DNA from 3 places in the Streptomyces sp. NPDC056161 genome. Region 2 is predicted to be linked to each of the others. Evidence: predicted binding sites of a transcription regulator. Region 2 holds the regulator's gene; each other region holds the start of a gene.

Region 1 (9,318 bases), on a different contig from region 2:
TCGCATGTCGGGGGTCATCGGTGTACACAACCGCATACAGCTCATCCAGAGGGGCAGAGGGACACGGCCCGATGAAGCCCCGGCAACCCTCCAGTCGGTACTCGTACTGATCGCAGCGCAATCCGATCGTTCTCGCGAGGCTCCCGGCTCGGGAAGGTGCCAATTCCGTCTCACGGCGAGATGCGTCGTGGGGAAGATGAGGAGAAAGGGCCTCGCCTCACATGGCTGTGCAGACCGTTGCAAGCACCACGAACCCGACCGTCGACCTCGGCCCCGCCGCTGCCCTGAGCTGCCGCGAATGCGGTCACCGGGTACCGCTCGGCCCGGTGTTCGCCTGCGAGGAGTGTTTCGGCCCGCTGGAGATCGCGTACGACTACTCGGCGTACGACACCGAGGAACTGCGCCGCACGATCGAGGCGGGACCCGCGAACATCTGGCGCTACGCGCCGCTGCTGCCCGTCCCCGCGGACGTGGCCGAGAAGCCGAATCTGAACCCCGGCTGGACCAAGCTGGTCCAGGCCGACAACCTGGCCCGCGAGCTGGGCGTCACCGGCGGCCTGTACGTCAAGGACGACTCCGGCAACCCGACCCACTCCTTCAAGGACCGGGTGGTCGCCCAGGCGCTGGAGGCGGCGCGCGCCTTCGGCTTCACCACCCTCTCCTGCTCCTCGACCGGCAACCTGGCCGGAGCCGTCGGCGCCGCCGCCGCCCGCGCGGGCCTGCGCTCCTGCGTGTTCATCCCGCACGACCTGGAGCAGGGCAAGGTCGTCATGGCCGCGGTCTACGGCGGTGACCTCGTCGGCATCGAGGGCACCTACGACGACGTGAACCGTTTCTGCTCCGAGCTGATCGGCGACCCGGCCGGCGAGGGCTGGGGCTTCGTCAACGTCAACCTGCGGCCGTACTACGCGGAGGGCTCCAAGACCCTGGCGTACGAGATCTGCGAGCAGCTCGGCTGGCGGCTGCCCGACCAGATCGTCGTCCCGATCGCCTCCGGCTCCCAGCTCACCAAGATCGACAAGGGTCTGAAGGAGCTGATCGCGCTGGGTCTCGTCGAGGACCGGCCCTACAAGATCTTCGGCGCGCAGGCCGAGGGCTGCTCGCCGGTGTCGGCCGCGTTCAAGGCCGGACACGAGGTGGTCCGGCCGCAGAAGCCGAACACCATCGCCAAGTCCCTGGCGATCGGCAACCCGGCCGACGGCCCCTACGTCCTCGACATCGCGCGCCGCACCGGCGGCGCCGTGGAGGACGTCACGGACGAGCAGATCGTCGACGCGATCAAGCTGCTGGCGCAGACCGAGGGCATCTTCGCGGAGACGGCCGGCGGGGTGACCGTCGGCGTGGCGAAGAAGCTGATCGAGAACGGCGTCCTCGACCCCGCGCTCACCACGGTCGTCCTCAACACCGGCGACGGCCTCAAGACCCTCGACGCGGTGGCCGGCACCGGCCTGACCGCCACCATCCGTCCGAACCTGGACTCCTTCCGAGCGGCCGGCCTCGCATGACCGGCGGCTCCGCATGACCGGCGGCTCCGTATGACCGGCGGTTCCGCATGACTGGCGGTTCCGCATGAACGGCGGCGCGCCGTCGGCCGGTCCTGACCGAGTCCGCGTCCGAGGCCGCATCCGAGGTCGTATGCGCGCCGCGAGCCGGCGGAGCCCGTCACTCCCCTTCCCCGCCGCACCACCTGTGCACCCGACCGGAGGTCACACCGCATGAGCGTCACCGTTCGTATCCCCACCATTCTGCGCACCTACACCGGAGGTCAGGCCGAGGTGAGCGCCGAGGGCGCCAACCTCGGTGAGGTGATCGCCGACCTGGAGAAGAACCACACGGGCATCGCCGCCCGGGTCCTGGACGACCAGGGCCAACTGCGCCGCTTCGTCAACGTGTACGTGAACGACGACGACGTCCGCTTCGAGCAGGGCCTCCAGACCGTCACCCCGGAGGGCGCGGGCGTCTCCATCATCCCGGCCGTGGCCGGCGGCTGACCCCTCGTTACCTTCGGTTACGCCTGTCACCGACTGTTCATCGGATCGCCCCCTCCGTGAGAGAAGCGGAGGGGGCAATTCAGTGGGGTTGAGCGCGGTAGAGTTGGGGAACGCGAGCCCCACGCCCGGGGCGCGGTCCCTGGAAATCATTCCGCGCGCCCCGCAAGAAGTCGCCAATCTGTGCGCGTTTTTTGTGGCTTTTACTCCTTTTATGAGGCCCGACTTGCCCTGAATTCTGGTGAATTCTCGGGAGATTCCCGACCGGGTACGTCCAGATTTCTCGTCCGATTGACCTGTTGCAGACGGCAGTTGGACAGATACATTCAGCCGCGGTCGACGCGTTCCGGCGCACGCCCCCAAACCTTGGGGGGTGAGGTCTGACCCGGGTCCGCGAGGTGTGGATCTGTGCAAGGGCCAGTAATAGGGGAGTTAGGCATGGCTCAGGGCACCGTCAAGTGGTTCAACGCGGAGAAGGGGTACGGCTTCATCGCGGTCGACGGTGGTGCGGACGTCTTCGTCCATTACAGCGCCATTCAGATGGACGGCTACCGCACCCTGGAAGAGGGCCAGCGGGTCGAGTTCGAGATCTCGCAGGGTCAGAAGGGCCCGCAGGCCGACATGGTTCGCGTCACCGCCTGAATTTTCTTGTCGCGAAGGACCCGCACCTTTACGGGTACGGGTCCTTCGCCATGTCCTTATGTCCTGCGCCGGAGTCGTCATCCGTTCCCGGCGCCGTCCCGGCACCTGTTCCCGGCGCCTGTTCCGGCACCTGTTCCGGCACCTGATTCCCCGTTGCCCGCTCCCGTCGCCGTACGGGCGCGCGCCGACGCGTGTTCGCGCACGGCTGACGCACCCCCGGCACGCCGGAAGCCGACCGCTCTCCCCTTCGGACCCCTCGGTGCCCGCTTCGCGGGCGCGCCTTGCTCCCACCCGTCACCCGACCACCACCCCTTGGAGCCCGCTTCGCGGGCGCGCCTTGCTCCCACCCGTCACCCGACCACCACCCCTTGGAGCCCGCTTCGCGGGCGCGCCTTGCACTCGACCCACCCGAGTGCTAATCATTGGCGTTAGCACTCTGAAGGTGAGAGTGACAATGAAGGACCGGGTCGGTGAGGCCCGCAGGCCGGGTGGGGCAAGGAACCACGAGGCCGGTGAGCCGTCCGTCGCGGGCGCGGGCGCGGTCCGTTGGAATCACCCCCAGTCCTGGAGGGACCACTTCACATGGCCAAGATCATCGCGTTCGACGAGGAGGCGCGGCGCGGCCTTGAGCGCGGTATGAACCAGCTCGCCGACGCCGTCAAGGTCACCCTCGGCCCCAAGGGCCGCAACGTCGTCCTTGAGAAGAAGTGGGGCGCCCCCACGATCACCAACGATGGTGTCTCCATCGCCAAGGAGATCGAGCTGGAGGACCCGTACGAGAAGATCGGCGCCGAGCTGGTCAAGGAAGTCGCCAAGAAGACGGACGACGTCGCCGGTGACGGTACGACCACCGCGACCGTCCTCGCCCAGGCCCTGGTCAAGGAGGGCCTGCGCAACGTCGCCGCCGGTGCCAACCCGATGGCCCTGAAGCGCGGTATCGAGAAGGCCGTCGAGGCCGTCTCCACCGCCCTGCTGGAGCAGGCGAAGGACGTCGAGACCAAGGAGCAGATCGCCTCCACGGCCTCCATCTCCGCCGCCGACACCCAGATCGGCGAGCTGATCGCCGAGGCCATGGACAAGGTCGGCAAGGAAGGCGTCATCACCGTCGAGGAGTCGCAGACCTTCGGTCTTGAGCTTGAGCTCACCGAGGGCATGCGCTTCGACAAGGGCTACATCTCCGCGTACTTCGCGACCGACATGGAGCGTATGGAGGCGTCCCTGGACGACCCGTACATCCTGATCGCCAACTCCAAGATCAGCTCCGTCAAGGACCTGCTCCCGCTCCTGGAGAAGGTCATGCAGTCGGGCAAGCCGCTGCTGATCATCGCCGAGGACGTCGAGGGCGAGGCCCTGTCGACCCTGGTCGTCAACAAGATCCGCGGCACCTTCAAGTCCGTCGCCGTCAAGGCCCCGGGCTTCGGCGACCGCCGCAAGGCCATGCTCGGCGACATCGCCATCCTCACGGGCGGCGAGGTCATCTCCGAGGAGGTCGGCCTCAAGCTGGAGAACGCGACCCTGGACCTCCTGGGCCGCGCCCGCAAGGTCGTCATCACCAAGGACGAGACCACCATCGTCGACGGTGCCGGCTCCTCCGAGCAGGTCAACGGCCGGGTCAACCAGATCCGCGCCGAGATCGAGAACAGCGACTCCGACTACGACCGCGAGAAGCTCCAGGAGCGCCTGGCCAAGCTCGCGGGCGGCGTGGCCGTCATCAAGGCCGGTGCCGCCACCGAGGTGGAGCTGAAGGAGCGCAAGCACCGCATCGAGGACGCCGTGCGCAACGCCAAGGCGGCCGTCGAGGAGGGCATCGTCGCCGGCGGTGGCGTGGCCCTGCTCCAGACCACCAGCGTCTTCGAGAAGCTGGAGCTGGACGGCGACGAGGCGACCGGCGCGCAGGCCGTCAAGCTCGCCCTGGAGGCCCCGCTCAAGCAGATCGCCGTCAACGCCGGCCTTGAGGGCGGCGTCGTGGTGGAGAAGGTCCGCAACCTCACCCCGGGGCACGGTCTGAACGCCGCGACCGGTGAGTACGTCGACCTGGTCGCCGAGGGCATCATCGACCCGGCGAAGGTCACGCGTTCCGCGCTGCAGAACGCCGCCTCCATCGCTGCGCTGTTCCTCACCACCGAGGCCGTCATCGCCGACAAGCCGGAGAAGGCCGCCGCGGCCGCTCCGGGCGGCATGCCGGGCGGTGACATGGACTTCTGATCCTTCCCGGATCACCTGTCCTTTTCCGAGGGCGGTACTCCCTGTCTGTGACGGGGGGTGCCGCCCTCGGGCGTTGCGGCGGCCTGTCCGGCAGCAAGCGGCCAAGCGACCGCCACGACCTGGGTCACGTCGTCCTGTTCGAGATGCCCTGGCCAGGGCTCGTGGCTGGTGAACCGGTCGTGATTTTCAGCCGTTTCAGGAGGTGGAAGAAACTGGAGCAAGTGGAAGCTGGGCGTAGGGCCGGTCGGAGTCGGCGGTGACTTCTGCGCTGTCACATGCCCGAACACAGGAGGAGTGACTCTCGGATGGTGGAGCGGGCGCGGGATTACTCCCCGGCCAGATCTGTCGGCTCGGCGGCAGACAGCGATGCCGGGGGTTCCTATGAGGGCTTCGAGAGCACTCCAGAGGACTTCAGGCAGGCATGGGAAGCCTTTCCCGGGAGGAGGGTCGGGCCGAACCCGGTGGATACGGTGGGTTCCGGGGAATCCAGATACGGCGTCAACCCGCTATCTCTCACGGTGGCCAACAGCGGACCGGCTGCCGACTATCAGATCGCTCATAGGCTGGACCGTGATCCGCTGTACCGCTTCAAGACTCATACGAGGGAGCGCGGCCTCGGAATTGTCTTCAGGGACGGGTTCGAGAATAAAAGCGATAAACTTCCCTCCAGTATCCAGTACTACCAGAACAACCACACAGACACGGTGTATGTCAGTTCCAGCCGGGACCGGGATCCGGCAGGACCCAAACCGCTGTGGGTCGATGAGGGGGAATACGCGCGGTACTCCATGCCGAATGTACCCGGGGGGATCGACGTCCTGGCCACTCTCCGCGAGGTGGCCTTCCGGCATCAGCAGGAAATCATCCATTACAAAGGGATATCTACCCTGTACATCGGCGGTGCGGACGTGTTCAGCATGCCGGCCGAGCGCGATGGGCACGACCGGCTGATCGGGTCCGCGGACAATCTGCTGGCCGCACCGGAAGTACGGGAAGCGCGGCGGAGACTGGAATGGGCGCTGACGCCGGAGAACGTCCGTGCGGCGACGCAGAATGTCAGAGAAGGCCGGGCATCGGAATACGAGCAGTTCCGTCACCAGTATGCCGAGTGGTATGCGCGGTCCGGGCAGCACACCGAACACGCAGGGGTGGACGGAAATCTCTGGTCTTACGCCGAGTGGTGGTCCAGGCATAAGAACGCGGGTTCAGAGCAGTTTCGAGTGTTTTCCCAGGACTGGAACAACAGTCCTCACCCGTCCTGGAACGACGCGTCGCCCCCGCAGCCGCCGTCTGCGACGCAGGATCTCTACGACGAGGCAAGGCGGGCGAGAGATTCCGTCCGGCAGGATCCCGGTCGATGGCAAAATTACACGAAGATGTATCAGAGGTATCAGGAATTGCATCAGGGGGCGGATGCGCGGCAGAGCCGGCAGAGTCATACGGCCTCCGCTCCTCGGCCACCCGTCGGCATGTCGCCTTATCAGTGCGCTCCGCCGAGGCAGGAGGGTCAGGTGGAAAGGGGGAACCTTCCCCCGGCCCATCGGGGTAACTTCCAGCCTTCGGGGCGGGGGCGCGGCGCGGGGGGCCCGGCACGCTAGCGGTGGTTTGTCGGTCCCGGGCGGTAGGGGTCGAGGTGGCGTGGCGGACCACTCTGATCGAGGGGTCCGCGGCAAGGGAGTGGTGTCCGGTCCGATCGTTCTTTCAGGGAATTACGGTTCTGCCGTCGGGTGGATCAGGGTGGATCAGGGTGTATCCGGCGGCGTTTTGTTATTCATGCCATGGGTGTCTTCCCTGCCAGTTCAACGGGCGGACCTCTTATTACGGGCGGGTCCGAGATCAAGGGCAATGTGGCGCGGGGTGGCCGCCGACGGCCGCTGATCGGGCGAAGCGGGCCGCGACCACTCGGTGTCGGTTCCCTCCGGGAGGAAGGAAGCCACCGAGGCGGCCGACGGCAGCAGCCGTTCGGCCGATTCCGTGGCAGCACCGCCGCTGCCCAGCGGCGCTCCGGCGGCACGATCGTCGCGGGTATCGCGTTTCTGGGAGATCCCCGTTATCTCCTTGAGCCGCGTGGCGACGCGGTTCGCGGTATGCCGCACGGCCAGGGTCGCATCACCCTTGGGCTGCACAGGCCGATCCCCGGGTTGCCACAACCTGTCTATCTTCTTCTGTAGAGCAGCGTCCCGCGATCCGTACTTCTTCTCCAGAGCGCCGAACTCGTAGCCCGCTCTATGCATGTAGTGGACCCAAGTGCCGGGATCCCAATAGCTTTCATGGTTGTTGTCTGCCGTCCGGGCCAACGTCTGCACAAACGAGTCGTATTTATGGATCTCAGAGTATGGGGCCCGGTGATTCTGGCGGCCGGAATTGTATCCATGTTCCCACGCTTCCGTCAGTTCGGGCGCTCTCTCTCTTGCGGAATTCCGTGAATCATTTCCGTAGGAGATATTTCTCGTTTCCTCCCAGAATTTCTTTTCTGCTTCAGGGATTTCGGCAGCTCTTGGTGGTAGCACGGTGGCCTCCTGGCTGAGTCTTCTGCGCCGCTCCAAGCAGCAACGGATCAGGTCGTTCCGCGGTTCACGACAGCCGATCGGGCGCGCCTACGGCTGACTCACGCTCCACCGCGCCGGCCCTCGATGGCATGGGCGTCAGTCGGCGTATTCCTTGAGTTCTTCGGTGTCGAGGGTGATGCTCACCGGGGCGGGAAGCTCGACGGTCGTGCCCCAGGGGTACGACTGGGTCTGCTGGTAGCGGCCGACCTTGGGTTCGCTGTAGACGACGATGGTGTTGTTGTCGCGGTCGATGAGGAGGTAGACGGGGATCTCGGCCGCCGCGTAGCCGATGGGCTTGTCGATCCGGTCGCGCTGGTCGGTGTCGCGGTCGTGGGAGGTGATCTCTACGGCCATGAGCGCGCCGTCGGGGGCGGACCATTCGCCGTGACTCCTGAAGTGGCCCACCGGTGCAAGGAACCCGTCTGTGCGGGCGCGGCCCTTGCGGTATGCCTCGGCCTTGACGCCCCGTTCGGGCATGAGGTTCAGCTCGGGGCGATGCTGCATGCACTGGCGGAGCAGCCACATGAAGATCTCGCCGTGGTTGCCGTCCGGCACTGCCTTGACCTCGACTTTTCCGTTGATGTATTCGAGTCGCACGGTCTCTGGGGCCGCCGCGGCCAGTTCCTCGAATTCCTCGACGTCGAGCGGGCCGTGCCGAATGCACAGCCTTCCGCCGAGGAACTCCAGCCGGTTCCGCAGCTCTCGCGGAGCCCTGCGGACGAGTTCCTCGAAGTCCTCGACGGACATCTGCGGGCGGTCAGCGGTGTCAGGGGTCATGGCGTTGCCTCCTTCCCTCCATGGTGCATCGGAGTGATCTCGGCGGACCGTGGGAGCCGTCATTGGGGTGTCCTGTCCTGTGGGCGGTTGTTCGGTTGGTTGTCCGGTCGGTTGTTCAGAGGTGTCGTGGACATCGCAGCGCGGATCTTGTCCGCGCGGGCTCGGACTGTGGGGGCGGGCAGGGGCGTACGGGGTTGTGCGGGGGCGCGTTCGCCACGGCAGCCGCTGCACACGCCTCCCGGCAGTGCCTCCGGCCGCCCCGGCACCCCGCACTCCGCGCACTCCAGGAGGCGGCGGGGCGGGCGGGGCGGCTGTCGTACGGGCTCGGGCGGGAGTTTGTCCAGCAGGCGGCGGCGGACCAGGGCGGCCGGGTGGTGCACCGGCGTGGGCAGGCCCTCGGTCAGGGCGCGGAGTACGGACTCGTCGGTGGCGCCCCGGGTGAACCAGTCCGTCAGGAGCGGGGCGAGGGCCGCGCAGTCGGCGGCGGAGAGCGACAGCACGGGGGCCGTGCGGCCCAGGGCGGCGAGGAGGGTGTGGGCGCGGGTCCGGGTGGGGCCGCGGTGGTCGGCCGGCGGCTGGTCCGGCGGCGGTCCTGGAGGCTGTCCGGGTTCCGGTGCGTCGCCGCGTGTGAACGCCGCCCACCACGCGTCGTCGCGCGCGGTCCGGGACCACCACGTTCGGGTGATCCAGCGGGTTCCGCCGGCGGTGGTCTCCAGCCGTTCCCGGCCGCGCCTCAAGTGGCCAGCGGCTACGAGTCGGTTGAGGGCGGTGCGGAGGGCGCATTGGCCGTACGGGGTTGTGTTGGCCAGCGTCTTCACGGAGATGTCGGCGCCGTCGGGGAGGCGGTCGACGTACGCGGCGATGGCTGCTTCGCGGGGCGGGAGATGCGCGAAGTCGCGGTTGATGCAGGGGAGTTGGTCAGGAGTCGAACGTTTTCCGTAACCCGGATTGGCCATCGGGGGCGGGGTCGGATGCGCGGACGGGTGGGCAGCACTAGCATTGGCGTCAGCCACGGGATCGACCTCATTTCGATCTCGTCGGTCAAGCCCCCGCAGGTGTTGGCGCACCTGGCGGGGGCTGATTCGTTATGCGGGACGCTAGACGGTTGTCACCCTCCGTTGCAAGTCGGTTGCGTCAAGTCAACTCGCAGGGTGGGA
Region 2 (9,318 bases):
GCCGCCGACGGCCCTGGTGATCCGGCCGACGACGGTGATCGTCCGGCCGTCCTTCGTCCGGCCCTGGCAGTCGACGGAGACGACGGTGGTCTCGGTGGCGGCGGGGGTCCGCGCGCCGGCCGGTGCGCCGGCCGGCGTGCCGCGGCCCGGTGTGGCGTCACCGCCGGTGCAGGTCAGCCAGCTCACGTCGACATGTTCCCGTTCGAGCCGGGCCGTCGCGGTCCAGTCGGTGGTGTAGGCGGCCGTCGCGCTGTTCAGGCCGCCGGGCTGACAGGCCGCCGCGCCGCCCACGGCCAGCACCGCGAGCCCCGCCACGGCCCCCGCCCGCGTACCGCGCAACCCACACCGAATCAGCCTGAATGCCCCCATGCAGGGCAGAGTGCCATCGACTACGGCGGCGCGGTAGGCCGTTGACGGCCAGTCACCTGTACGTGTGAGACCGCTCCGGGACGGCCGGGGCGGGGGTCAGGACCAGCGGCCGGTGCGGCCCAGCAGCAGGGCCGCGGCGGCGGTCCCGGCGGTCGAGGTGCGCAGCACCGTGTTCCCGAGGACGTACGGCTCGGCGCCCGCCTGCGCGAAGACCGCCAGTTCCTCCGGGGAGACGCCGCCCTCGGGTCCGACGACCAGCACGATGTCGCCCTCGGCGGGGAGTTCGGCGGTGGCCAGCCGTTCCCGGCCGCTCTCGTGCAGCACGGCGGCGAAGTCGGCCGCGGCGAGCAGCGCGGCCACCTGCTTGGTCGTCGCCGGTTCCGCGACCTCGCAGAAGCGCACCCGGCGGGACTGCTTGCCCGCCTCCCGGGCGGTGGCCCGCCACTTGGCGAGCGCCTTCAGGCCCCGGTCGCCCTTCCACTGGGTGATGCAGCGGGCGGCCTGCCAGGGGACGACGGCGTCGACGCCGACCTCGGTCATGGTCTCCACGGCCACCTCGCCCCGGTCCCCCTTGGGCAGCGCCTGGACGACGGTGATCCGGGGGGTGGCCTCCGCTTCCTCCGAGACCGAGGTCATGTGGACGATCAGCCGGTCCTTGCCCTCGGTGTCGATCACCTCGCACACGGCGTACCGTCCGGCGCCGTCGGTGAGGACGACCTCCTCGCCGGGGCGCAGCCGCTTCACGGAGACCGCGTGGCGGCCCTCGGGCCCGTCCAGGACGTACCGGTGGCCGTCCGGGCGGAAGTGCTCGACGACGAAGACCGGGGCCGTCATCGCAGGTCGCCTCCGGCTGACAACGCTGTCCGGGCGGCGGCGAGTTCGGCCGCCAGGATCTCGACCAGTTCCCCGGCGGGCAGGTCGCGGGCCATCCGGTGCCCCTGTCCCGCCCACAGCGCCATGCCCTGCGCGTCACCGGCCTTGGCGGCGGCCTTGCGCAGCGGCGAGGTCAGGTGGTGGACCTCGGGGTAGGCGGCGGGAGCGTACGGGCCGTGCTCGCGCAGGAACCGGTTGACCAGGCCGCGGGCGGGCCGCCCGGAGAAGGCCCGGGTCAGCTCCGTACGGGTGAACAGGGGGCTGGTCAGGGCCTGCTTGTGCAGGGCGGACGCGCCGGACTCGGGGGTGGCGAGGAACGCGGTGCCGAGCTGGGCGGCGTCCGCACCCGCGGCGAGGACCGCGGCGATCTGCGTGCCGCGCATGATCCCGCCGGCCGCGACGACCGGGATGTCCACGGCGTCGCGGACCTGGGCGACCAGGGAGAGCAGTCCGAGGCCGGAGTGGTCCTTCTCCGGGATGTCGCGATGGGTGCCCTGGTGGCCGCCGGCCTCCACGCCCTGGGCGATCACCGCGTCGGCGCCGGACTGCCGCACGGCCTGGGCCTCCTCCGCGGTGGTCGCGGTGACCAGGGCGAAGGTGCCGACCCGGTGCAGCGAGTCGATGACGTCCCGGGCCGGGACGCCGAAGTGGAACGACACCACCGGTACCGGGTCGTCGAGCAGCACGGCGAGCTTGGCCTCGTAGCCGTCGTCCCGGCCGCTGTCCGGGTCGCCGAGTTCGATCTCGTACCAGGCGGCCTCGCCGGCCAGTTGCTGTGCGTAGATCTCCACCGCGGCGGACGCATGCCCGGCGCCCGTCGCCGTGGTGCCGCCGGCGTTCGCGCCGGGGAATTCGGGCTGGGGCATGAAGAGGTTCACCCCGAAGGGGCGGCTCGTCAGCCCCCGCATCTGCTTGATCTCCTGGTACATGCCGTCGGCGGTCTTGTACCCGGCGGCGAGGAAACCCAGCCCACCGGCCTCGGACACGGCGGCGGCGAGCTGCGGGACGGAGACACCGCCCGCCATGGGGGCCTGCACGATCGGATGTGGGCAGAGATCGGTCAGCGCGGAGGACATGACGGCATGTTGTCACGTCCTCCGAACAAGTCCGAATCCGGCCTTGGCTTGGCATAGGCCATCGGCAACGGACGGTCACCGGCCGTCGGCGGCTCGCGCCGGCGGCCGACGAACGCGTCCTGAGACCGGGAGAACACCCCCTGCCGCCCGGGGTGACGGGCTCCCTCCCGGAGGCCGCCGCCCAGGCCCCCGGCAGGGGAGCCGGGCAGCCCGGGAACGGTCGTTCAGCTCACTCGGCCCGCGCGGCCCGCACCGTCGTCGGGCCCGTGTCAGCGGCCGTTGAACGCGTCCTTCAGCCGCGAGAACAGGCCCTGCTGACCGGGCTGGAACTGGCCCAGCGGACGCTCCTCGCCGCGCAGCTTGGCCAGCTCGCGCAGCACCCGCTCCTGCTCGGGGTCGAGCTTGGTCGGGGTCTGCACCTCGACGTGCACGATGAGATCGCCCCGGCCGCCGCCCCGCAGATGCGTCACACCGCGGTTGTGCAGCGGGATCGACTGACCGGACTGGGTGCCAGGACGGATGTCGACGTCCTCCAGGCCGTCCAGGGTCTCCAGCGGCACCTTGGTGCCGAGGGCCCCGGCCGTCATGGGGATGGTCACCGTGCAGTGCAGGTCGTCGCCGCGCCGCTGGAAGGTGGAGTGCGGCAGCTCGTGGATCTCGACGTACAGATCGCCGGCGGGGCCGCCGCCGGGGCCGACCTCGCCCTCGCCCGCGAGCTGGATACGGGTGCCGTTGTCGACGCCGGCCGGGATCTTCACGGTCAGGGTCCGGCGCGAGCGCACCCGGCCGTCGCCCGCGCACTCCGGGCACGGGGTCGGCACGACCGTGCCGAAGCCCTGGCACTGCGGGCACGGGCGCGAGGTCATGACCTGGCCCAGGAAGGACCGGGTCACCTGCGACACCTCGCCGCGCCCGCGGCACATGTCACACGTCTGGGCGGTGGTGCCCGGCGCCGCGCCCTCGCCGTTGCAGGTCTTGCAGACGACGGCCGTGTCGACCTGGATGTCCTTCGTCGTGCCGAAGGCCGCCTCGTCCAGCTCGACCTCGATCCGGATCATCGCGTCCTGGCCGCGGCGGGTGCGCGAGCGCGGCCCGCGCTGCGACGCCGTGCCGAAGAACGCGTCCATGATGTCGGAGAAGTTGCCGAAGCCACCGGCCCCGAAGCCGCCCGCGCCGGCCCCGCCGGACTGCGAGAGCGGGTCCCCGCCGAGGTCGTAGACCTGCTTCTTCTGCGGGTCCGACAGCACCTCGTAAGCGGCGTTGATCTCCTTGAACCGCTCCTGCGTCTTCGGATCGGGGTTGACATCCGGGTGCAGCTCGCGTGCGAGCCGTCGGAAGGCTTTCTTGATCTCTTCCTGCGACGCGTCGCGGCGCACGCCGAGAACGGCGTAGTAGTCCGTGGCCACTACGACTCCGCCAGGATCTGTCCGACGTACCGTGCCACTGCGCGTACCGCTCCCATCGTTCCCGGGTAGTCCATGCGGGTCGGTCCGACCACGCCGAGCTTGGCTACTGCCTCGCCGCCCGAACCGTAGCCGACCGACACCACGGACGTGGAGTTGAGTCCCTCGTGGGCGATCTCGTGGCCGATGCGCACGGTCACGCCCGGATCCTTCGCCTCGCCCAGCAGCTTGAGGAGCACGACCTGCTCCTCCAGCGCCTCCAGGACGGGCCGGATGGTGAGGGGGAAGTCATGTCCGAAGCGGGTCAGATTGGCGGTGCCGCCGATCATCAGCCGCTCCTCGTTCTCCTCGACGAGCGTCTCCAGGAGGGTGGAGAGCACCGTCGAGACCGTACCGCGGTCCTCGGCCTCGAAGGCGTCCGGCAGGTCCTCGACCAGGTTCGGCACGTCCGAGAAACGACGGCCCGCGACACGGCTGTTGAGCCGCGCGCGCAGATCCGCCAGGGACGTCTCGCCGAACGGCGCCGGGCAGTCGATCATCCGCTGCTCGACCCGGCCGGTGTCCGTGATCAGCACGAGCATCACGCGCGCGGGGGCGAGCGCGAGCAGTTCCACGTGCCGCACGGTCGAACGGGTCAGGGACGGGTACTGCACGACCGCGACCTGCCGGGTCAGCTGCGCGAGCAGCCGCACGGTCCGGGCCACCACGTCGTCGAGGTCGACGGCGCCGTCCAGGAAGTTCTGGATGGCGCGCCGCTCGGGCCCGGTCATCGGCTTGACGCCCGCGAGCTTGTCCACGAACAGCCGGTAGCCCCTGTCGGTGGGGATCCGCCCGGCGCTGGTGTGCGGCTGGGCGATGAACCCCTCGTCCTCCAGCACCGCCATGTCGTTGCGGACCGTGGCCGGGGAGACACCGAGGTTGTGCCGCTCGGTGAGGGCCTTCGAACCCACCGGCTCCTCGGTGCCGACATAGTCCTGGACGATGGCGCGCAGCACCTGGAGTCTGCGTTCACTCAGCATCTCGCGCCCACCTCCAGAAAGTCGTCCCCGCGGCCTTTCGGGTCTTTCGCCTGGCACTCTGTGCAGGGGAGTGCCAGCGTCCCCGGGGCCAGTGTACGGCCGTGGGGTACGCCCCGGGCAAGGCTGGTCACGTCCGTTCGTACCCGGGGACTCCCGGACGCTAGCGTCGCCGTATGAGGGCGACTTGGGAAGAGGCGGGCTGGGAGCGGGTGGCCGCCGGGGTGGGCCGGTGCCGGCTGCCGGGGTGGGACTGCACCGCCGGACTGGTCCTCGGAGAGGGCACGGCGCTCATGGTGGACGCCGGGTCCGGCCTGGCGGAGGGGGCGCGGCTGCGGGCACGGGCCGGGGAACTCGCCGGTCACCGTGTGACGCATCTCGCGCTCACCCACCCCCACTTCGATCATGTCTTCGGCGCCCCGGCGTTCCCGGACGCGGAGGTGTACGCGGCCGCCGGTGTGGACGCGGTGTTCACCCATGAGCGGGACGCACTGCGCCGGGACGCGGTCGACAACGGCCTGGACGCGGCGCTCGCCGCCGAGGCGGCGGCCGCCCTGGTCCGCCCCCGCCACCTGGTCCGGGGCGAGTGGCCGCTGGACCTGGGCGGCGGCCGGCGGGCGGTACTGGCGGTCGTGGGCCCCGGCCACACGGCCCATGACCTGGCGGTACTGGTCCCGGGCGAGCCGGCGGTGGTCTTCTGCGGCGATCTGGTGGAGGAGTCCGGCGAGCCGCAGGCGGGCCCGGACGCCGTGCCGTCCCGCTGGCCCGCGGCCCTGGACCGGCTGCTCGCCCTGGGCGGCGCGGACGCGTTGTACGTGCCCGGTCACGGAGCGGTGGTGGACGCGGGGTTCGTCCGCGCGCAGCGGGACGCGCTGGCCGCGCGGTTCGGCGTGTCGTGATCGCCCGTCCGCGCTTTCTCCTATCGTCATCCGAATGCGCCCACCCGCCTCGGGCCCTTCCGGCCCGCGCCCCCGCACGTACTCACCGGATCTGACCCCGCCCTGGAAGAAGTCCCGGCCCGTGCCCGAGGTCCCGGCCGAGCCCGGTCTCGTGGTGGAGGAGCCCGGCACCGGCTTCTGCGGTGCGGTGATCCGCTGCGAGGCGGGCACGGTGACCCTGGAGGACCGCTTCGGCAAGCACCGCGTCTTCCCGCTCCAGCCGGGCGGCTTCCTGCTGGAGGGCCGGGTGGTGACCCTGGTGCGTCCGTCGGCGGCGGCTTTGGCACGGCCCGCCCGTACGGCGTCCGGTTCGGTCGCCGTCCCCGGCGCCCGCGCGCGGGTGGCCCGCGCGGGGCGGATCTACGTCGAGGGCCGGCACGACGCGGAACTGGTCGAGAAGGTGTGGGGTGACGACCTGCGCATCGAGGGCGTGGTGGTGGAGTACCTGGAGGGCGTGGACGACCTGCCGTCCCTCGTGGCCTCGTTCGCGCCGGGACCGGACGCGCGGCTCGGCGTCCTGGTGGACCACCTGGTCCCCGGCACGAAGGAGTGGCGGATCGCACAGGCGGTGACGAGCGAGCACGCGCTCGTGGTCGGGCACCCCTACATCGACATCTGGGAGGCGGTGAAGCCGTCCGCCCTGGGCATCGCCGGGTGGCCGAAAGTACCGCGCGGGCAGGACTGGAAGACGGGGGTGTGCCGGGCGCTGGGGTGGCCGGAGAACACGGGGGCGGCCTGGCAGGGGATCCTGTCGCGGGTGCGGTCGTACAAGGATCTGGAGCCGCAACTCCTGGGCAGGGTCGAGGAACTGATCGACTTCGTCACGGATAGCGATGGGGCCTGACGCCGGGAAATGTGCCGAAGTCGTGCGTGTCCAGTTCGAGACCCAGAACCTTCAGCGGCAGCGGGTCCCCGAACTTCACGATCTCCTGGCTCCGATAATCGGCGTCCTCGCCCTCGCCCGCGGGTTTCGTCAGCAGCACGCAGTGCGCCATGATCGGGTCCAGGACGAGGTAGGCGGAGATCCTTCCGGCCGCATAGATTGAGCGCTTGATCACGTAATCCTGGTGAATGCTGCTCTTGGAGACGACCTCCACGACCATCGTGACCAGATCGGAGGGCAGCAGACGGCCCGAACCGGGCAGGGCGTCACGCGCCACGATCGCGAGATCCGGTACGGGCTCGCTCGCCTCGTCGACGATGCCGACGTCCTGGGTCTGGAGGGGGTACCAGCGGTCGAGCGGGATCTGCCTCTCCGTATGCAGCACGATCAGGTTGTGCACCAGATCAGGGCTGGCCATCATCACGATTACCCCCCGGAGAAGCTCGACCTTGACGCCCTCGGGAGGCTCAAGCTCCTCGAAGTACTGGGTCATCCCGCGCTCGTCCACAGCGGTCATCTCCGTGGCCCTCCACATCCGCCGCGTACTTTTCACGGCAGCCTACGAACCAGGTTAGGGACCGAACCCGCGTTCCGCACCGATTCACCCGCGGGGTGATCAGTCCACCAGGTCCCGTACCACCGCGTCCGCCAGCAACCGCCCCCGCAGCGTCAGCGCGGCCCGCCCCTCGTCGTAAGGGCCGGTCTCCAGCAGCCCGTCCGCCCGTGCCCGCCGTGCCGCCGCGAGGCCGTCGGGGCGCAGCAGGTCCAGCGGGACGCCCTCGCGCAGCCGCAGTTCCAGCAGGATCCGCTCCACCCGGCGATCCTCGTCGGACAGGATCTCCCGTCCGGCGCCCGGGGTGCGGCCCGCCGCCAGGGCCGCCGCGTACGCCCCTGGATGCTTCACGTTCCACCAGCGCACGCCGCCCACGTGGGAGTGCGCGCCGGGTCCCGCGCCCCACCAGTCGGCGCCGCGCCAGTACAGCTCGTTGTGCAGGCAGCGGGCCGCGGCGGAGGCGGCCCAGTTGGAGACCTCGTACCAGTCGAGACCGGCCGCGGTCAGGATCTCCTCCGCGATCAGGTAGCGGTCCGCGTGGACGTCGTCGTCGGTCATCGGGACCTCGCCGCGGCGGATGCGGCGGGCGAGCTGGGTGCCCTCCTCGACGATGAGGGCGTACGCGCTGATGTGGTCGGGGCCCGCGCCGAGCGCCGCCTCCAGGGAGGCCCGCCAGTCGTCGTCGGACTCGCCGGGCGTGCCGTAGATCAGGTCCAGGTTGACGTGCTCGAAGCCGGCCGCGCGTGCCTCGGCCACGCACGCCTCGGGGCGGCCGGGGGTGTGGGTGCGGTCGAGGACGTCCAGCACGTGCCGCCGCGCGCTCTGCATGCCGAAGGAGATCCGGGTGAAGCCGCCCTCCCGCAGGGCCGTGAGGTAGGCCGGGTCGACCGTCTCGGGGTTCGCCTCGGTCGTGATCTCCGCGTCCGGCGCGAGGCCGAACTCGGCGCGGATCGCGCCCAGCATCCGTACCAGGTCGGCCGCGGGCAGCAGGGTCGGCGTGCCGCCGCCGACGAAGACCGTGCGGACCTCGCGCGGGTCGTCGCCGAGCACCTTGCGGGCCAGGCGGATCTCGTCGGTCAGGGTGTCCGCGTAGTTGTCCCGGGAGGCGAGCACCCCGCCGGTGCCGCGCAGTTCGCCGGCGGTGTAGGTGTTGAAGTCGCAGTATCCGCAGCGGGTCGCGCAGTACGGGACGTGCAGGTAGAACCCGAGGGGGCGGTCGGCGGCACCGTCGAGCGCGGAGGCGGGCAGCGCGCCGTCGGCGGGGACGGGCTCGCCGTCGGGGAGTGCGGAAGGCATGTGGTCCATTGTCCCGTACCGGTGTCCGGGCCGGGTCGTCCCGTGCCAGGACGGCGGTGGCCCGGGTCGGCTCGTGGGTCGGACCCGGGCTCGCGGGCCCGGACCCAGGCTCAGGGGCCGGGCCCAAACTCGCGGGCCGGACCCAAACTCGCGGGCCGGACCCAAACTCAGGGGCTGGATCCAAGCTCACGGGCCGGGGCGGCTCATGGGCCGGGCCCGGTCACTCCGCCTGGAGCACCAGCAGGGCCAGGTCGTCCTCCGGCGGCCGGACGCCGAAGTCGTGCACCAGGCGCCTGATCCGGTCCGCGATCAGCTCGGCGCTGAGCCCGGCGCAGCCGGCCAGCGCCAGGGCGAGCCCGTCACCGTCGTCGAACTGGCGGGATCCGCACCGGCGCTCGGTGACCCCGTCGGTGACGCACAGCAGGCTGTCGCCCACCCCCAGCTCGATGGTCTCGCTGGTGTACGTGGCGTCCTCGACGACACCGAGCAGGGTCTGCGGATGCGCCGCCGTACGGACCCCGCCGTCGGGCCCGAGCACCAGCGGCAGCGGATGGCCGGCGGAGGCGAGGGTGCAGCGGACACCGCCGTCGAAGGGGACGAGTTCGCCGTAGAGGAGGGACAGGAACCGGGTCTGGGGGCCGTCACCGGGGGCCACGGGACGGCCGCCGGCCGCCACCAGCGCGCGGGCCGCCGCGTCCGCGGCCTCCGTCGCGTCGTCGAGGAGGAGCTGGTTGAGGCGGTCGAGTACGTCGGCGACCCGGTAGCCCTCGCGGGCCAGCAGCCGCAGCCAGGGCCGGGCCAGGCCGATCACCACGGCCGCCTCGGGGCCCTTGCCCTGGACGTCGCCGATCGCGAAGCACCAGCGGCCGTCGCCGGCCGGGAACAGGTCGTAGAAGTCGCCGCTCGGTCCG
Region 3 (9,318 bases), on a different contig from region 2:
CGACGGCGTTGAAGGTGCCGCGGATCTTGTTGACGACCAGGGTCGACAGGGCCTCGCCCTCGACGTCCTCGGCGATGATCAGCAGCGGCTTCGAGCCCGCCTGGATGACCTTCTCCAGCAGCGGCAGGAGGTCCGAGATGGCGGCGATCTTGCCCTGGTTGATGAGGATGTACGGGTCCTCCAGGACGGCCTCCATGCGCTCCTGGTCCGTCACGAAGTACGGAGACAGGTAGCCCTTGTCGAAGGCCATGCCCTCGGTGAAGTCCAGTTCGAGTCCGAAGGTGTTGGACTCCTCGACGGTGATGACACCGTCCTTGCCGACCTTGTCCATGGCCTCGGCGATCAGCTCGCCGACCTGCTGGTCCTGGGCGGACAGCGCGGCGACGGCGGCGATGTCGGACTTCTCGTCGATCGGCCGGGACGAGCTGTGCAGGTCGTCGGAGACGGCCTTGACGGCGGCGTCGATGCCCTTCTTCAGGGCGGCCGGGGAGGCACCGGCGGCGACGTTCCGCAGGCCCTCGCGCACCAGGGCCTGGGCCAGCACGGTGGCGGTGGTGGTGCCGTCACCAGCGATGTCGTTGGTCTTGGTCGCCACCTCCTTCACCAGCTGGGCGCCGAGGTTCTCGTACGGGTCCTCGACCTCGACCTCGCGGGCGATGGTGACACCGTCGTTGGTGATGGTGGGGGCGCCGAACTTCTTGTCGATGACGACGTTGCGGCCCTTGGGACCGATCGTCACCTTCACCGTGTCGGCAAGCTTGTTGACGCCGCGCTCAAGGGCGCGACGGGCGTCCTCGTCGAACTTCAGGATCTTCGCCATGGCAGCGGGAGCCCTCTCGGAAATCTGGGAGAAAAAAACGCTGCGCCCCGGGACGCCCGGCTTCTTATCGGTCGCGGGGGCCAGGGGCGCAGCTCACAGCAGGACTGCTCGGGGTGAATTACTTCTCGATGATCGCGAGCACGTCGCGGGCCGAGAGAACGAGGTACTCCTCGTTGTTGTACTTCACCTCGGTGCCGCCGTACTTGCTGTAGAGCACGACGTCGCCGACGCTGACGTCGAGCGGAAGGCGGTTTCCGTCCTCGAAACGGCCCGGACCGACGGCCAGGACGACGCCCTCCTGGGGCTTCTCCTTGGCAGTGTCCGGGATGACCAGGCCCGAGGCCGTGGTCTGCTCGGCGTCCAGCGGCTGGACCACGATGCGGTCCTCAAGCGGCTTGATGGCAACCTTGGTGCTGGCGGTCGTCACGATCCGACCTCCCCCTTCGGAGATCTCACGGGGTTGACTGTCTGAGGTGGCGACCAGGTGGATCCGTCGTCGCGGGTGCCGGACCTGCCCGTCGCGTTGTTGGCACTCTCCGGTGGGGAGTGCCAGAGCCGAGACTATGACTGCGATTAGCACTCGGTCAAGCGGAGTGCCAATTGGCGGCGGCGCGTCCTGCGGAGGTGGCCCCTCCGGCGCACGGCCGGATCACAGATAGTCCCCCAGCCGGCCGACCGTCAGGCCCTCGGACTGGATCCGCCGCAGCAGCCGCGTCGTGCGCTCCCTCAGCGCCGGCCCGGTGGACTCGTCGGGCCCGACCTGGATGATGTCGCCGGGTCGCAGGCGCCGCTCGCCCCGGGTGTAGTCCAGGGTGTCGCCGTTCATCGCGGCCCGCCACAGGACCACCGCCGCCACCCCGCAGTCGGCGGCGGCGCGCAGGGTCGTCGTGTCGTAGCTGCCGTAGGGCGGGCGGAAGAGGCGGGGCCGGATGCCGAACCGGGACTTGAGCTTGTTCTGCTGGCCGCAGATCTCGGCGCGCTGCCCGGCGTACGGCAGTCCGCGCATGGCCGGATGGTCGAGGGTGTGGTTCTCGATGCCGGCGCCCACCGAACGCAGCCGGGCGAAGTGGCCGTACCCCGGGCCGACGACGCTGTCGGTGAGGAAGAAGCTGACCGGCAGGCGCAGTTCACGGACCATGTCGACGAAGCGGGGGTCCCGCTCGGCGCCGTCGTCGTAGGTGAGGAAGACGACCTTGTCGGAGGTCGCGACGTGGTCGACGACCGGGGGCAGGGAGCCGCCGGCCGGGCCGGCCGTCCGGGGGCGTGCGGCGGGCGTGGGCGCGGGGGCGAGCGGGGCGCTCAGGCCCCAGTGGCGATAGGCATCCCCGGGGTCCGGGCGGTGCGACCGTACGCCCTGGGCGGCCTTCTTGCCGAGTCGTTCGATGGGGTCGACGGACTGGGCGCAGCCGGCCAGGAGCAGGGCGCAGGCCGCCACGACGGCGGTCGGCGTCCGGTACCGGGCCGCCGCCGCGGGCCGCCCCCGGCGCCTCACAGGTAGTCCTCCAGGCGTGCCACCGCGTACCCCTCGCGGGTGACCTTGTTCAGGAACCGCCGGACCATGTCGGTCATGCTGCCGTCCCAGTCGGAGCGGCCCCGGAAGTGGGTGAGCACGATGTCGCCGGGGTGCAGGCCGCGGTCCCACTCGCGGTACTCCCAGTGGTCGACGAAGACCTCCTCGTCCCAGATCGGCGCGTACTTGATCCCGCAGGACTTGGCGGCGAGCAGGGTGTCCCGGTTGTAGTTGCCGTAGGGCGGGCGGAAGACGGTCGGGCGCTTGCCGAACTGCCGCTCCATGATGTCCTGCATGCCGCAGATCTCCTCCTGCTGCTCCTGGAGGGACAGGCCGGGCAGGTAGGGGTGGTGGAGGGTGTGGTTGTTGAGGGTGATCCCCTGCGACTGCATCTTCCTGAAGTAGCCGTAGTCGTCCTTGGCCAGGTAGTCGCTGAGGAACGCGGTGTACGGGATCTTCAGGTCGCTCATCATGCGCAGGAACGCCGGGTCCTTCTCGGCGCCGTCGTCGATGGTGAGGAAGACGACCTTCTGCTTGGTGGGGACCGTGGTGAAGACCGGGGGCAGGTTCCACTTCTCCTGGTCGTCGACCTCGAAGCCCTCGCGCGCGGTGATCTGCGGCTTGTCCGCCGGGGGCCGCGGGGGCACGAGCGGGACCTCGTCCAGGCCCCAGCGCCGGGCGGCGGCAGCCAGGGTGGCGTGGTCGGTGGCGCGCCGGACGTCGTAGTCGTCCAGGCGCGGGGCGGGGGGCGCCTGGTGCGGCTGCCGGCCGGCGGCTCCGGCGCCGGCGCCCTCGCCCGCCGGCGCCGTGCAGCCGGAGACGACGGCGACGACGACGAGCAGCGCGAGGCCGCCCCGGACGGTCACCCTTCCGCGACGTACCCCATTTTTGTCATTTTGTACTACTAGTCGCATGGTGCCGGATCTTTGCAGGCACCGGGCGCCGATCCGGTCCGACACCGCCGCCGCAGGCGCAGCATCCACCGACTGGCCCACAATGACCCGGTGAACGACGCCCCGGTGAACGACCTGCTCCCCTTCCGCGCACTGCTCACCCCCGAGGGCCGCGCCGTCCTCGACGAGGTGCGCGGCACCGCACCGGCCGACGAACTGGCCGTGGCCACCCGGCTGCGCCGCGAGCACTCCCCCGGGCTGGTGTCGGCGGCGCTCGGCCAGGCCAGGCTGCGGCAGCGAGCGGCGGCGAAGTTCGGGGCGCCGGACGCCGAGCGGATGTTCTTCACGCCGGGCGGGGTGGAGCAGTCGACCCGGACCAGCGTGGCGACGTACCGGGCGGGGCGGCTGCGCGCCCTGGGCATCCGCTCCGTCGCCGACCTGTGCTGCGGCATCGGCGGCGACGCCATCGCGCTCGCGCGGGCCGGGATCCGGGTGCTCGCGGTGGACCGCGATCCGCTGACCGCCGAGGTCGCGCGGGCGAACGCGGCGGCCCTGGGCCTGGAGGGGCTGATCGAGGTGCGCGAGGCGGATGTCACCGAGGTCGACACCTCCGGCTGGGACGCCGTGTTCGTCGACCCGGCACGGCGGGGCGGCGGGCCGGGCGGGCGGCCCGGCGGCGGGCGGATCTTCGATCCCGAGGGGTACTCGCCGCCGCTGTCGTGGGCGCTCGGGGCGGCCTCGGCGGCACCCGCCGCCGCGCTGAAGGTCGCGCCGGGGATCCCGCACGAGGTGGTCCCGGACGGGGCCGAGGCCGAGTGGATCTCGGACGGCGGGGACGTGAAGGAGGCGGTGCTGTGGTTCGGCACGGGCGCGCCGGGCAGCGTACGGGCCACGCTGCTGCCGGGTCCGCGCACCCTGCTCGGCCGCGGGCTGCCGAATCCCGAAGTGCGGCCCGTGGGGCGGTACCTGTACGAGCCCGACGGCGCCGTCATCCGGGCGCACCTGGTGGCGGAGGCCGCCGCGGAGGTGGGCGGCGGGCTGATCGACCCGACGATCGCCTACGTGACGGCGGACGAACTGCGGGCGACGCCGTACGCCACCGCGTACCGGATCACCGACCGACTCCCCTTCAACGTCAAGAAGCTGAAGGCACTGCTGCGGGAGCGCGGGGTCGGGACGCTGACCGTGAAGAAGCGGGGGTCGGCGGTGGAGCCGGAGGAACTGCGCAGGAAGGTCAGGCCGCGGGGGCCGAACGCGGCGACCGTCTTCCTGACCCGGGTCGCGGGTGCGCCGACGATGCTGATCGGGGCGCCGGTCCCCGCCCCTGCCGACGGCCCGTCCTGAGCGGGTCCGGCCGGACGGCGGGCGGCCCCGCGGGGCCAAAGCGGCCGGGTCAGCGCAGGGACTTCCACAGGTCGCTCGCCGCCGGTTCGCGGGCGACCACCCGGTTGGGGTCGCTCGGCGCCGTCACCACGGGCATCATCACCGTCGTCACCCGGTCCGCCGTCAGTCCCCGCAGGCTCTCGCCGAGGCTGATCAGCTCGGGCAGGGAGTCGAGTCCGGTGTCCGTGGTGAGACCGGCGGTGGCCGCGTCGGCGACCCGGTAGAGCCGGGTGGGGTCGCTGAGCAGGCTGGTGTGGGCGATCTGCGCCAACAATGCCTTCACCAGCGTCTGCTGGAGACCTATCCGGCCGAGGTCGCTGCCGTCGCCTATGCCGTGCCGGGTGCGGGCGAGGGCCAGGGCCTGGGTGCCGTCGAGGTGGTGGGTGCCCTTCTCCAGGTGCAGATGGCTCAGGTCGTCGTCGATGTCCTGGTCGGTGGTGACCTCGACGCCGCCGAGGGCGTCGACCAGCTTGGCGAAGCCGGAGAAGTCGATCTCGATGTAGTGGTCCATGCGGACGCCGGTGATCGACTCGACGGTCTTCACCGCGCACACCGGCCCGCCCACGGAGTAGGCGCTGTTGAACATCGCGCCGTACCGCACCGCCGTGGAACCGCCGGACGGCAGCGGGCAGGAGGGCCGGGTGACCAGGGTGTCGCGCGGGATGCTGACGACGGTGGCCGCGGTCCGGCCCGGGTCGATGTGCACGACCATCGCGGTGTCGGAGCGGGCCCCGCCGCTGTCGCCGCCGCCGAGTTCCTGGTTCTCCTTGCCGCTGCGCGAGTCCGAGCCCAGGACGAGGATGTTCATAGCGCCGGTGGGCAGTGGTGACGCGGTGGTTGAGGCGCCGGCCGAGGCGGTGGGCGAGGGGGTGGTGACCGCCTTCGGCGGCCGGTCGTCCCCGAGCGCGTTGTTGATGTCGACGCTCTTGATGTTGTCGTTGAGGTGCCAGTAGACCCAGCCGCCCGCCGCGGCGCCCAGCACCAGGGCACCGGCGAGGGCGAGGCCGGCGGCCCTGAGCGCTCTCGACCTCGACCGCCCGCCCGTACGTCTGTCCTCGTCGCCGTTCCCGCTGTCGCCGTGCTCGTGGTGTCCGGTCACGAGAAGAACATAAGTCCGAATTATTAGGGGACTGTTAGAGGATGGGATGTGAGACCCGTCTCTTCGGAAAATCTCACCATTCCGGTCCCGGTACCGGCCCCCGCTCCACGGGGTGTTGCGGTCGGCCCTCGCCCAACCGCCGTCCGGCGCCGACCCGTTGTACGGCTCGCACGGCAGGCGGCCCGACGACCGCACCGCGCGACCGCGCCGACGGAAGGGGAACGAACCGTTCAGGACGTTTTCAGGCTCGCCCCGGCAGGATCCGGCGGGAGTTCCGCACCCCCCACCCCCGCAGGAGCACCCGTGACGACGTCGACGTCGGCGACGAGCAAACTGCCCGAAGTCACCCTGGCGTTCTGGATCATGAAGATCGCCGCGACGACCCTGGGCGAGACGGCGGGCGACCTGTTCGCCCAGACCCTCGGACTCGGCTATTTCCTCACCACCATCGCCCTGTTCCTGGTCTTCGTGGCGACCCTGGTGGTCCAACTGCGCGCGTCCCGCTACCACCCGTTCTTCTACTGGACCGTGATCCTGTCGACCAGCATGGCCGGCACCACGATGTCCGACTTCATGAACCGGGACGCCAGTACCAGGTACCTCTCGGGCGGCGCCACCGCGCTGGGCTGGGGCCCGCAGGGCCTCGGGCTGGGCTACCCGGCGGGCGCCGCGATCCTCGTCTCGATCCTGCTGGCGATCTTCCTCGCCTGGAAACTGAGCGGGACGACCTTCCGCATCCGGGACATCGTCACCTTCCGCGCGGAGGCGCTGTTCTGGGCGGCGATCCTGGTCTCCAACACCCTGGGCACGTCGATGGGGGACTTCCTCTCCGACAGCTCCGGCCTCGGCTACCTGGGCGGGGCCATGCTGGTCACCGGCGTGCTGGCCGTCCTCGCCGCGCTGATGAAGGCTCCCGCGGTGCCGAACGTGCTGCTGTTCTGGGCCGCCTTCGTGCTGACCCGCCCGCTCGGCGCCACGTTCGGCGACTTCCTCACCAAGCCGGTCGCCAAGGGCGGCCTGGACCTCGGCACGGCGGGATCCTCGGCCGTCCTGCTCGCGGTGCTGTTCGGGCTCATGGCGTACGCCCACACCCGGGAGCGGCGCTCCGGCGAGGGGGGTCAGACCGGATCGACGCCGGCCGACTCGAATCTCCAGCGGTGGACCGGCCGCGACACCACGTCACCGGCCGGCTCGGGCAGTTCGGGCAGTTCGTCGTCGTAGGCCCCGTCCCACCAGGTGATCACCAGGACCCGGTCCTGCGGCGCCCGGAAGGTCTCGCGGCGCACCGGCCGCCGGGGCAGCCGCTGGGCGCGGGCCCAGGCGAGGAGGTCGTCGCCGCGGCCCGGCAGCGCCCGCGCCTCCCACATCAGTGCGACCGTCACGAGTACAGGTTCTCCTTGCTGACCTCGTGCACATGGTCGTGGGAGTGGGAGTGGGAGTGCGCCCCGGCGTGGGTCCGGCCCGGCACGTGCGGGTCCGTGACCGGCAGCGAGGAGTCCGCCGACAGGTCCCAGTCCGAGGCGGCCCGGCCGCGCGCGACCATCTCGGCGCCCAGCGCGGCCACCATCGCGCCGTTGTCGGTGCACAGCCCCGGCCGCGGCACCCGCAGCCGGATGCCCGCCGCCTCACACCGCTCCTGGGCCAGGGCGCGCAGCCGGGAGTTGGCGGCGACCCCACCGCCGATCATGAGGTGGTCGACGCCCTCGTCCTTGCAGGCCCGTACGGCCTTGCGGGTCAGCACGTCCGCCACGGCCTCCTGGAAGGACGCGGCGACGTCCCGCACCGGGACGTCCTCGCCGGCCGCCCGCCGGGCCTCGATCCAGCGGGCCACCGAGGTCTTCAGCCCGGAGAAGGAGAAGTCGTACGCGGCGTCGCGCGGGCCCGTCAGACCGCGCGGGAACGCGATCGCCTCCGGGTCGCCCTCGCGCGCGTACCGGTCGATGACCGGGCCGCCCGGGAAACCGAGGTCCAGCACCCGGGCGATCTTGTCGAACGCCTCGCCCGCCGCGTCGTCGATCGTCGCGCCCATGGGACGGACGTCCGCGGTGATGTCCGTCGACAGCAGGAGGGACGAGTGGCCGCCGCTGACCAGCAGGGCCATCGTCGGCTCGGGCAGCGCGCCGTGCTCCAGCTGGTCCACGCAGATGTGGGAGGCGAGGTGGTTCACGCCGTACAGGGGCTTGCCGAGCGCGTACGCGTACGCCTTCGCCGCCGAGACGCCGACCAGCAGCGCGCCCGCAAGCCCCGGGCCCGCGGTGACCGCGATGCCGTCCAGGTCGCGCGCGCTCACTCCGGCGTCCTTCAGGGCGCGCCGGATCGTCGGGACCATCGCCTCCAGGTGCGCTCTGGACGCCACCTCCGGCACCACCCCGCCGAAGCGGGCGTGTTCGTCGACGCTGGACGCGACGGCGTCCGCGAGCAGCGTGGTGCCGCGGACGATGCCGACGCCGGTCTCGTCGCAGGAGGTCTCGATCCCCAGGACCAGCGGTTCGTCAGCCATTGTTCTCGGTTCCTCGTACGGGGGTGGGCGGGGTGGACGCGGACGGGTCGGCCAGGCGCATCACCAGGGCGTCGACGTTGCCGGGCTGGTAGTAGCCGCGCCTGAAGCCGATCGCTTCGAAGCCGAAGCGCTCGTACAACTGCTGCGCGCGGACGTTGTCCACGCGGCATTCCAGCAGGACCTCGGCGCACTCGAAGGCGGTCGCGGCCCGCAGCAGTTCGGCCAGCAGCATGCCGCCGAGACCGCCGCCCCAGTGGTCGCGGGCGACGGCGACGGTCTGGACGTCGGCGAGGTCGCCCTGGGCGGCCAGGCCCGCGTAGCCGACGACCCGGTCGCCCTCGACGGCCACCACGTACCACCGGGTGGCCTCCGGGCCGCGGGCATGGGCCAGCTCGGACCAGAACATGCCGCGCGACCAGGCGTCCTCGGGGAAGAGGTCCTTCTCCATGCCGAGCACGGCGTCGATGTCCCACCAGCGCATCTCGCGCAGCGCGGGCTTCACGGACTCGGTCACTTGGGGGTGACCACCTTGTAGTTCTTGGGCACCTGGGCGTCGGGGCGGCGCAGGTAGAGCGGCCGGGGTTCGGGCAGCGGCAGGCCGGCGGCCAGCCGCTCGGCGGCCAGCGCGGCGAGGGCCGCGGCGGAGACGTGCTCGGGCTCGTGGGCCTGCGGGAAGGTGTCGGGGTACAGCAGCGCGCCCGCGCCGACGGCGGGCAGTCCGGCCACCCGCTCGGCGATGTCCGCGGGCCGGTCCACGGCCGGCTCCGTCACCCGCGTGCGTGAATCGGCGTACGTCGCCCAGTAGACCTCCTTGCGCCGGGCGTCGGTGGCCACGACGAAGGGGCCCTTCTCGATGTCGGCCGCGTAGGCGAGGCCGTCGAGGGTGCACACACCGTGTACGGGGACGCCCAGCGCGAGGCCGAAGGTGTCGGCGGTCATCAGGCCCACGCGCAGCCCGGTGTAGGGGCCGGGGCCGGTACCGACGACGATCCCGGTGACGGCGTCCAGCCGGAGCCCGGCCTCGGTGAGCACCCGGTCGACGGCCGGCAGCAGCAGCTCGCCGTGGCGGCGCGCGTCCACCTGGCTGGAGGAGGCGATGACGGCGTCGCCGTC

What was found. Region 2 encodes HrcA, which represses chaperone genes, less so after heat shock. Its sites were predicted from a motif close to TTNGCACTCNGNNNNNCNGAGTGCNAA; they were not measured.
Region 1: groL (chaperonin GroEL) is a predicted target of HrcA. The motif match lies at 3,023-3,049, and genes of this name have one in related genera.
Region 3: groES (co-chaperone GroES) is a predicted target of HrcA. The motif match lies at 1,394-1,420, and genes of this name have one in related genera.

What each region holds. Positions count from the first base shown of each region.
Region 1 is NZ_JBHJUV010000030.1:47,201-56,518, reverse strand. Features, by position in the region: SAM riboswitch class I at 39-203, shown strand; gene thrC (threonine synthase) at 222-1,505, shown strand; gene ACFC09_RS26265 (MoaD/ThiS family protein) at 1,716-1,991, shown strand; gene ACFC09_RS26260 (cold-shock protein) at 2,427-2,630, shown strand; gene groL (chaperonin GroEL) at 3,213-4,835, shown strand; gene ACFC09_RS26250 (hypothetical protein) at 5,141-6,433, shown strand; gene ACFC09_RS26245 (hypothetical protein) at 6,635-7,141, opposite strand; gene ACFC09_RS26240 (Uma2 family endonuclease) at 7,481-8,161, opposite strand; gene ACFC09_RS26235 (hypothetical protein) at 8,221-9,117, opposite strand.
Region 2 is NZ_JBHJUV010000045.1:51,459-60,776, reverse strand. Features, by position in the region: gene ACFC09_RS33330 (hypothetical protein) at 1-369, opposite strand, end outside; gene ACFC09_RS33325 (16S rRNA (uracil(1498)-N(3))-methyltransferase) at 466-1,203, opposite strand; gene ACFC09_RS33320 (nitronate monooxygenase) at 1,200-2,318, opposite strand; gene dnaJ (molecular chaperone DnaJ) at 2,588-3,724, opposite strand; gene hrcA (heat-inducible transcriptional repressor HrcA) at 3,724-4,740, opposite strand; gene ACFC09_RS33305 (MBL fold metallo-hydrolase) at 4,914-5,636, shown strand; gene ACFC09_RS33300 (DUF3097 domain-containing protein) at 5,671-6,519, shown strand; gene ACFC09_RS33295 (Uma2 family endonuclease) at 6,497-7,075, opposite strand; gene hemW (radical SAM family heme chaperone HemW) at 7,175-8,407, opposite strand; gene ACFC09_RS33285 (SpoIIE family protein phosphatase) at 8,628-9,318, opposite strand, start outside.
Region 3 is NZ_JBHJUV010000081.1:13,113-22,430, reverse strand. Features, by position in the region: gene groL (chaperonin GroEL) at 1-820, opposite strand, end outside; gene groES (co-chaperone GroES) at 939-1,247, opposite strand; gene ACFC09_RS42000 (polysaccharide deacetylase family protein) at 1,470-2,312, opposite strand; gene ACFC09_RS41995 (polysaccharide deacetylase family protein) at 2,309-3,244, opposite strand; gene ACFC09_RS41990 (methyltransferase domain-containing protein) at 3,350-4,567, shown strand; gene ACFC09_RS41985 (LCP family protein) at 4,617-5,705, opposite strand; gene ACFC09_RS41980 (hypothetical protein) at 6,009-6,926, shown strand; gene ACFC09_RS41975 (hypothetical protein) at 6,824-7,087, opposite strand; gene tsaD (tRNA (adenosine(37)-N6)-threonylcarbamoyltransferase complex transferase subunit TsaD) at 7,084-8,205, opposite strand; gene rimI (ribosomal protein S18-alanine N-acetyltransferase) at 8,198-8,719, opposite strand; gene tsaB (tRNA (adenosine(37)-N6)-threonylcarbamoyltransferase complex dimerization subunit type 1 TsaB) at 8,716-9,318, opposite strand, start outside.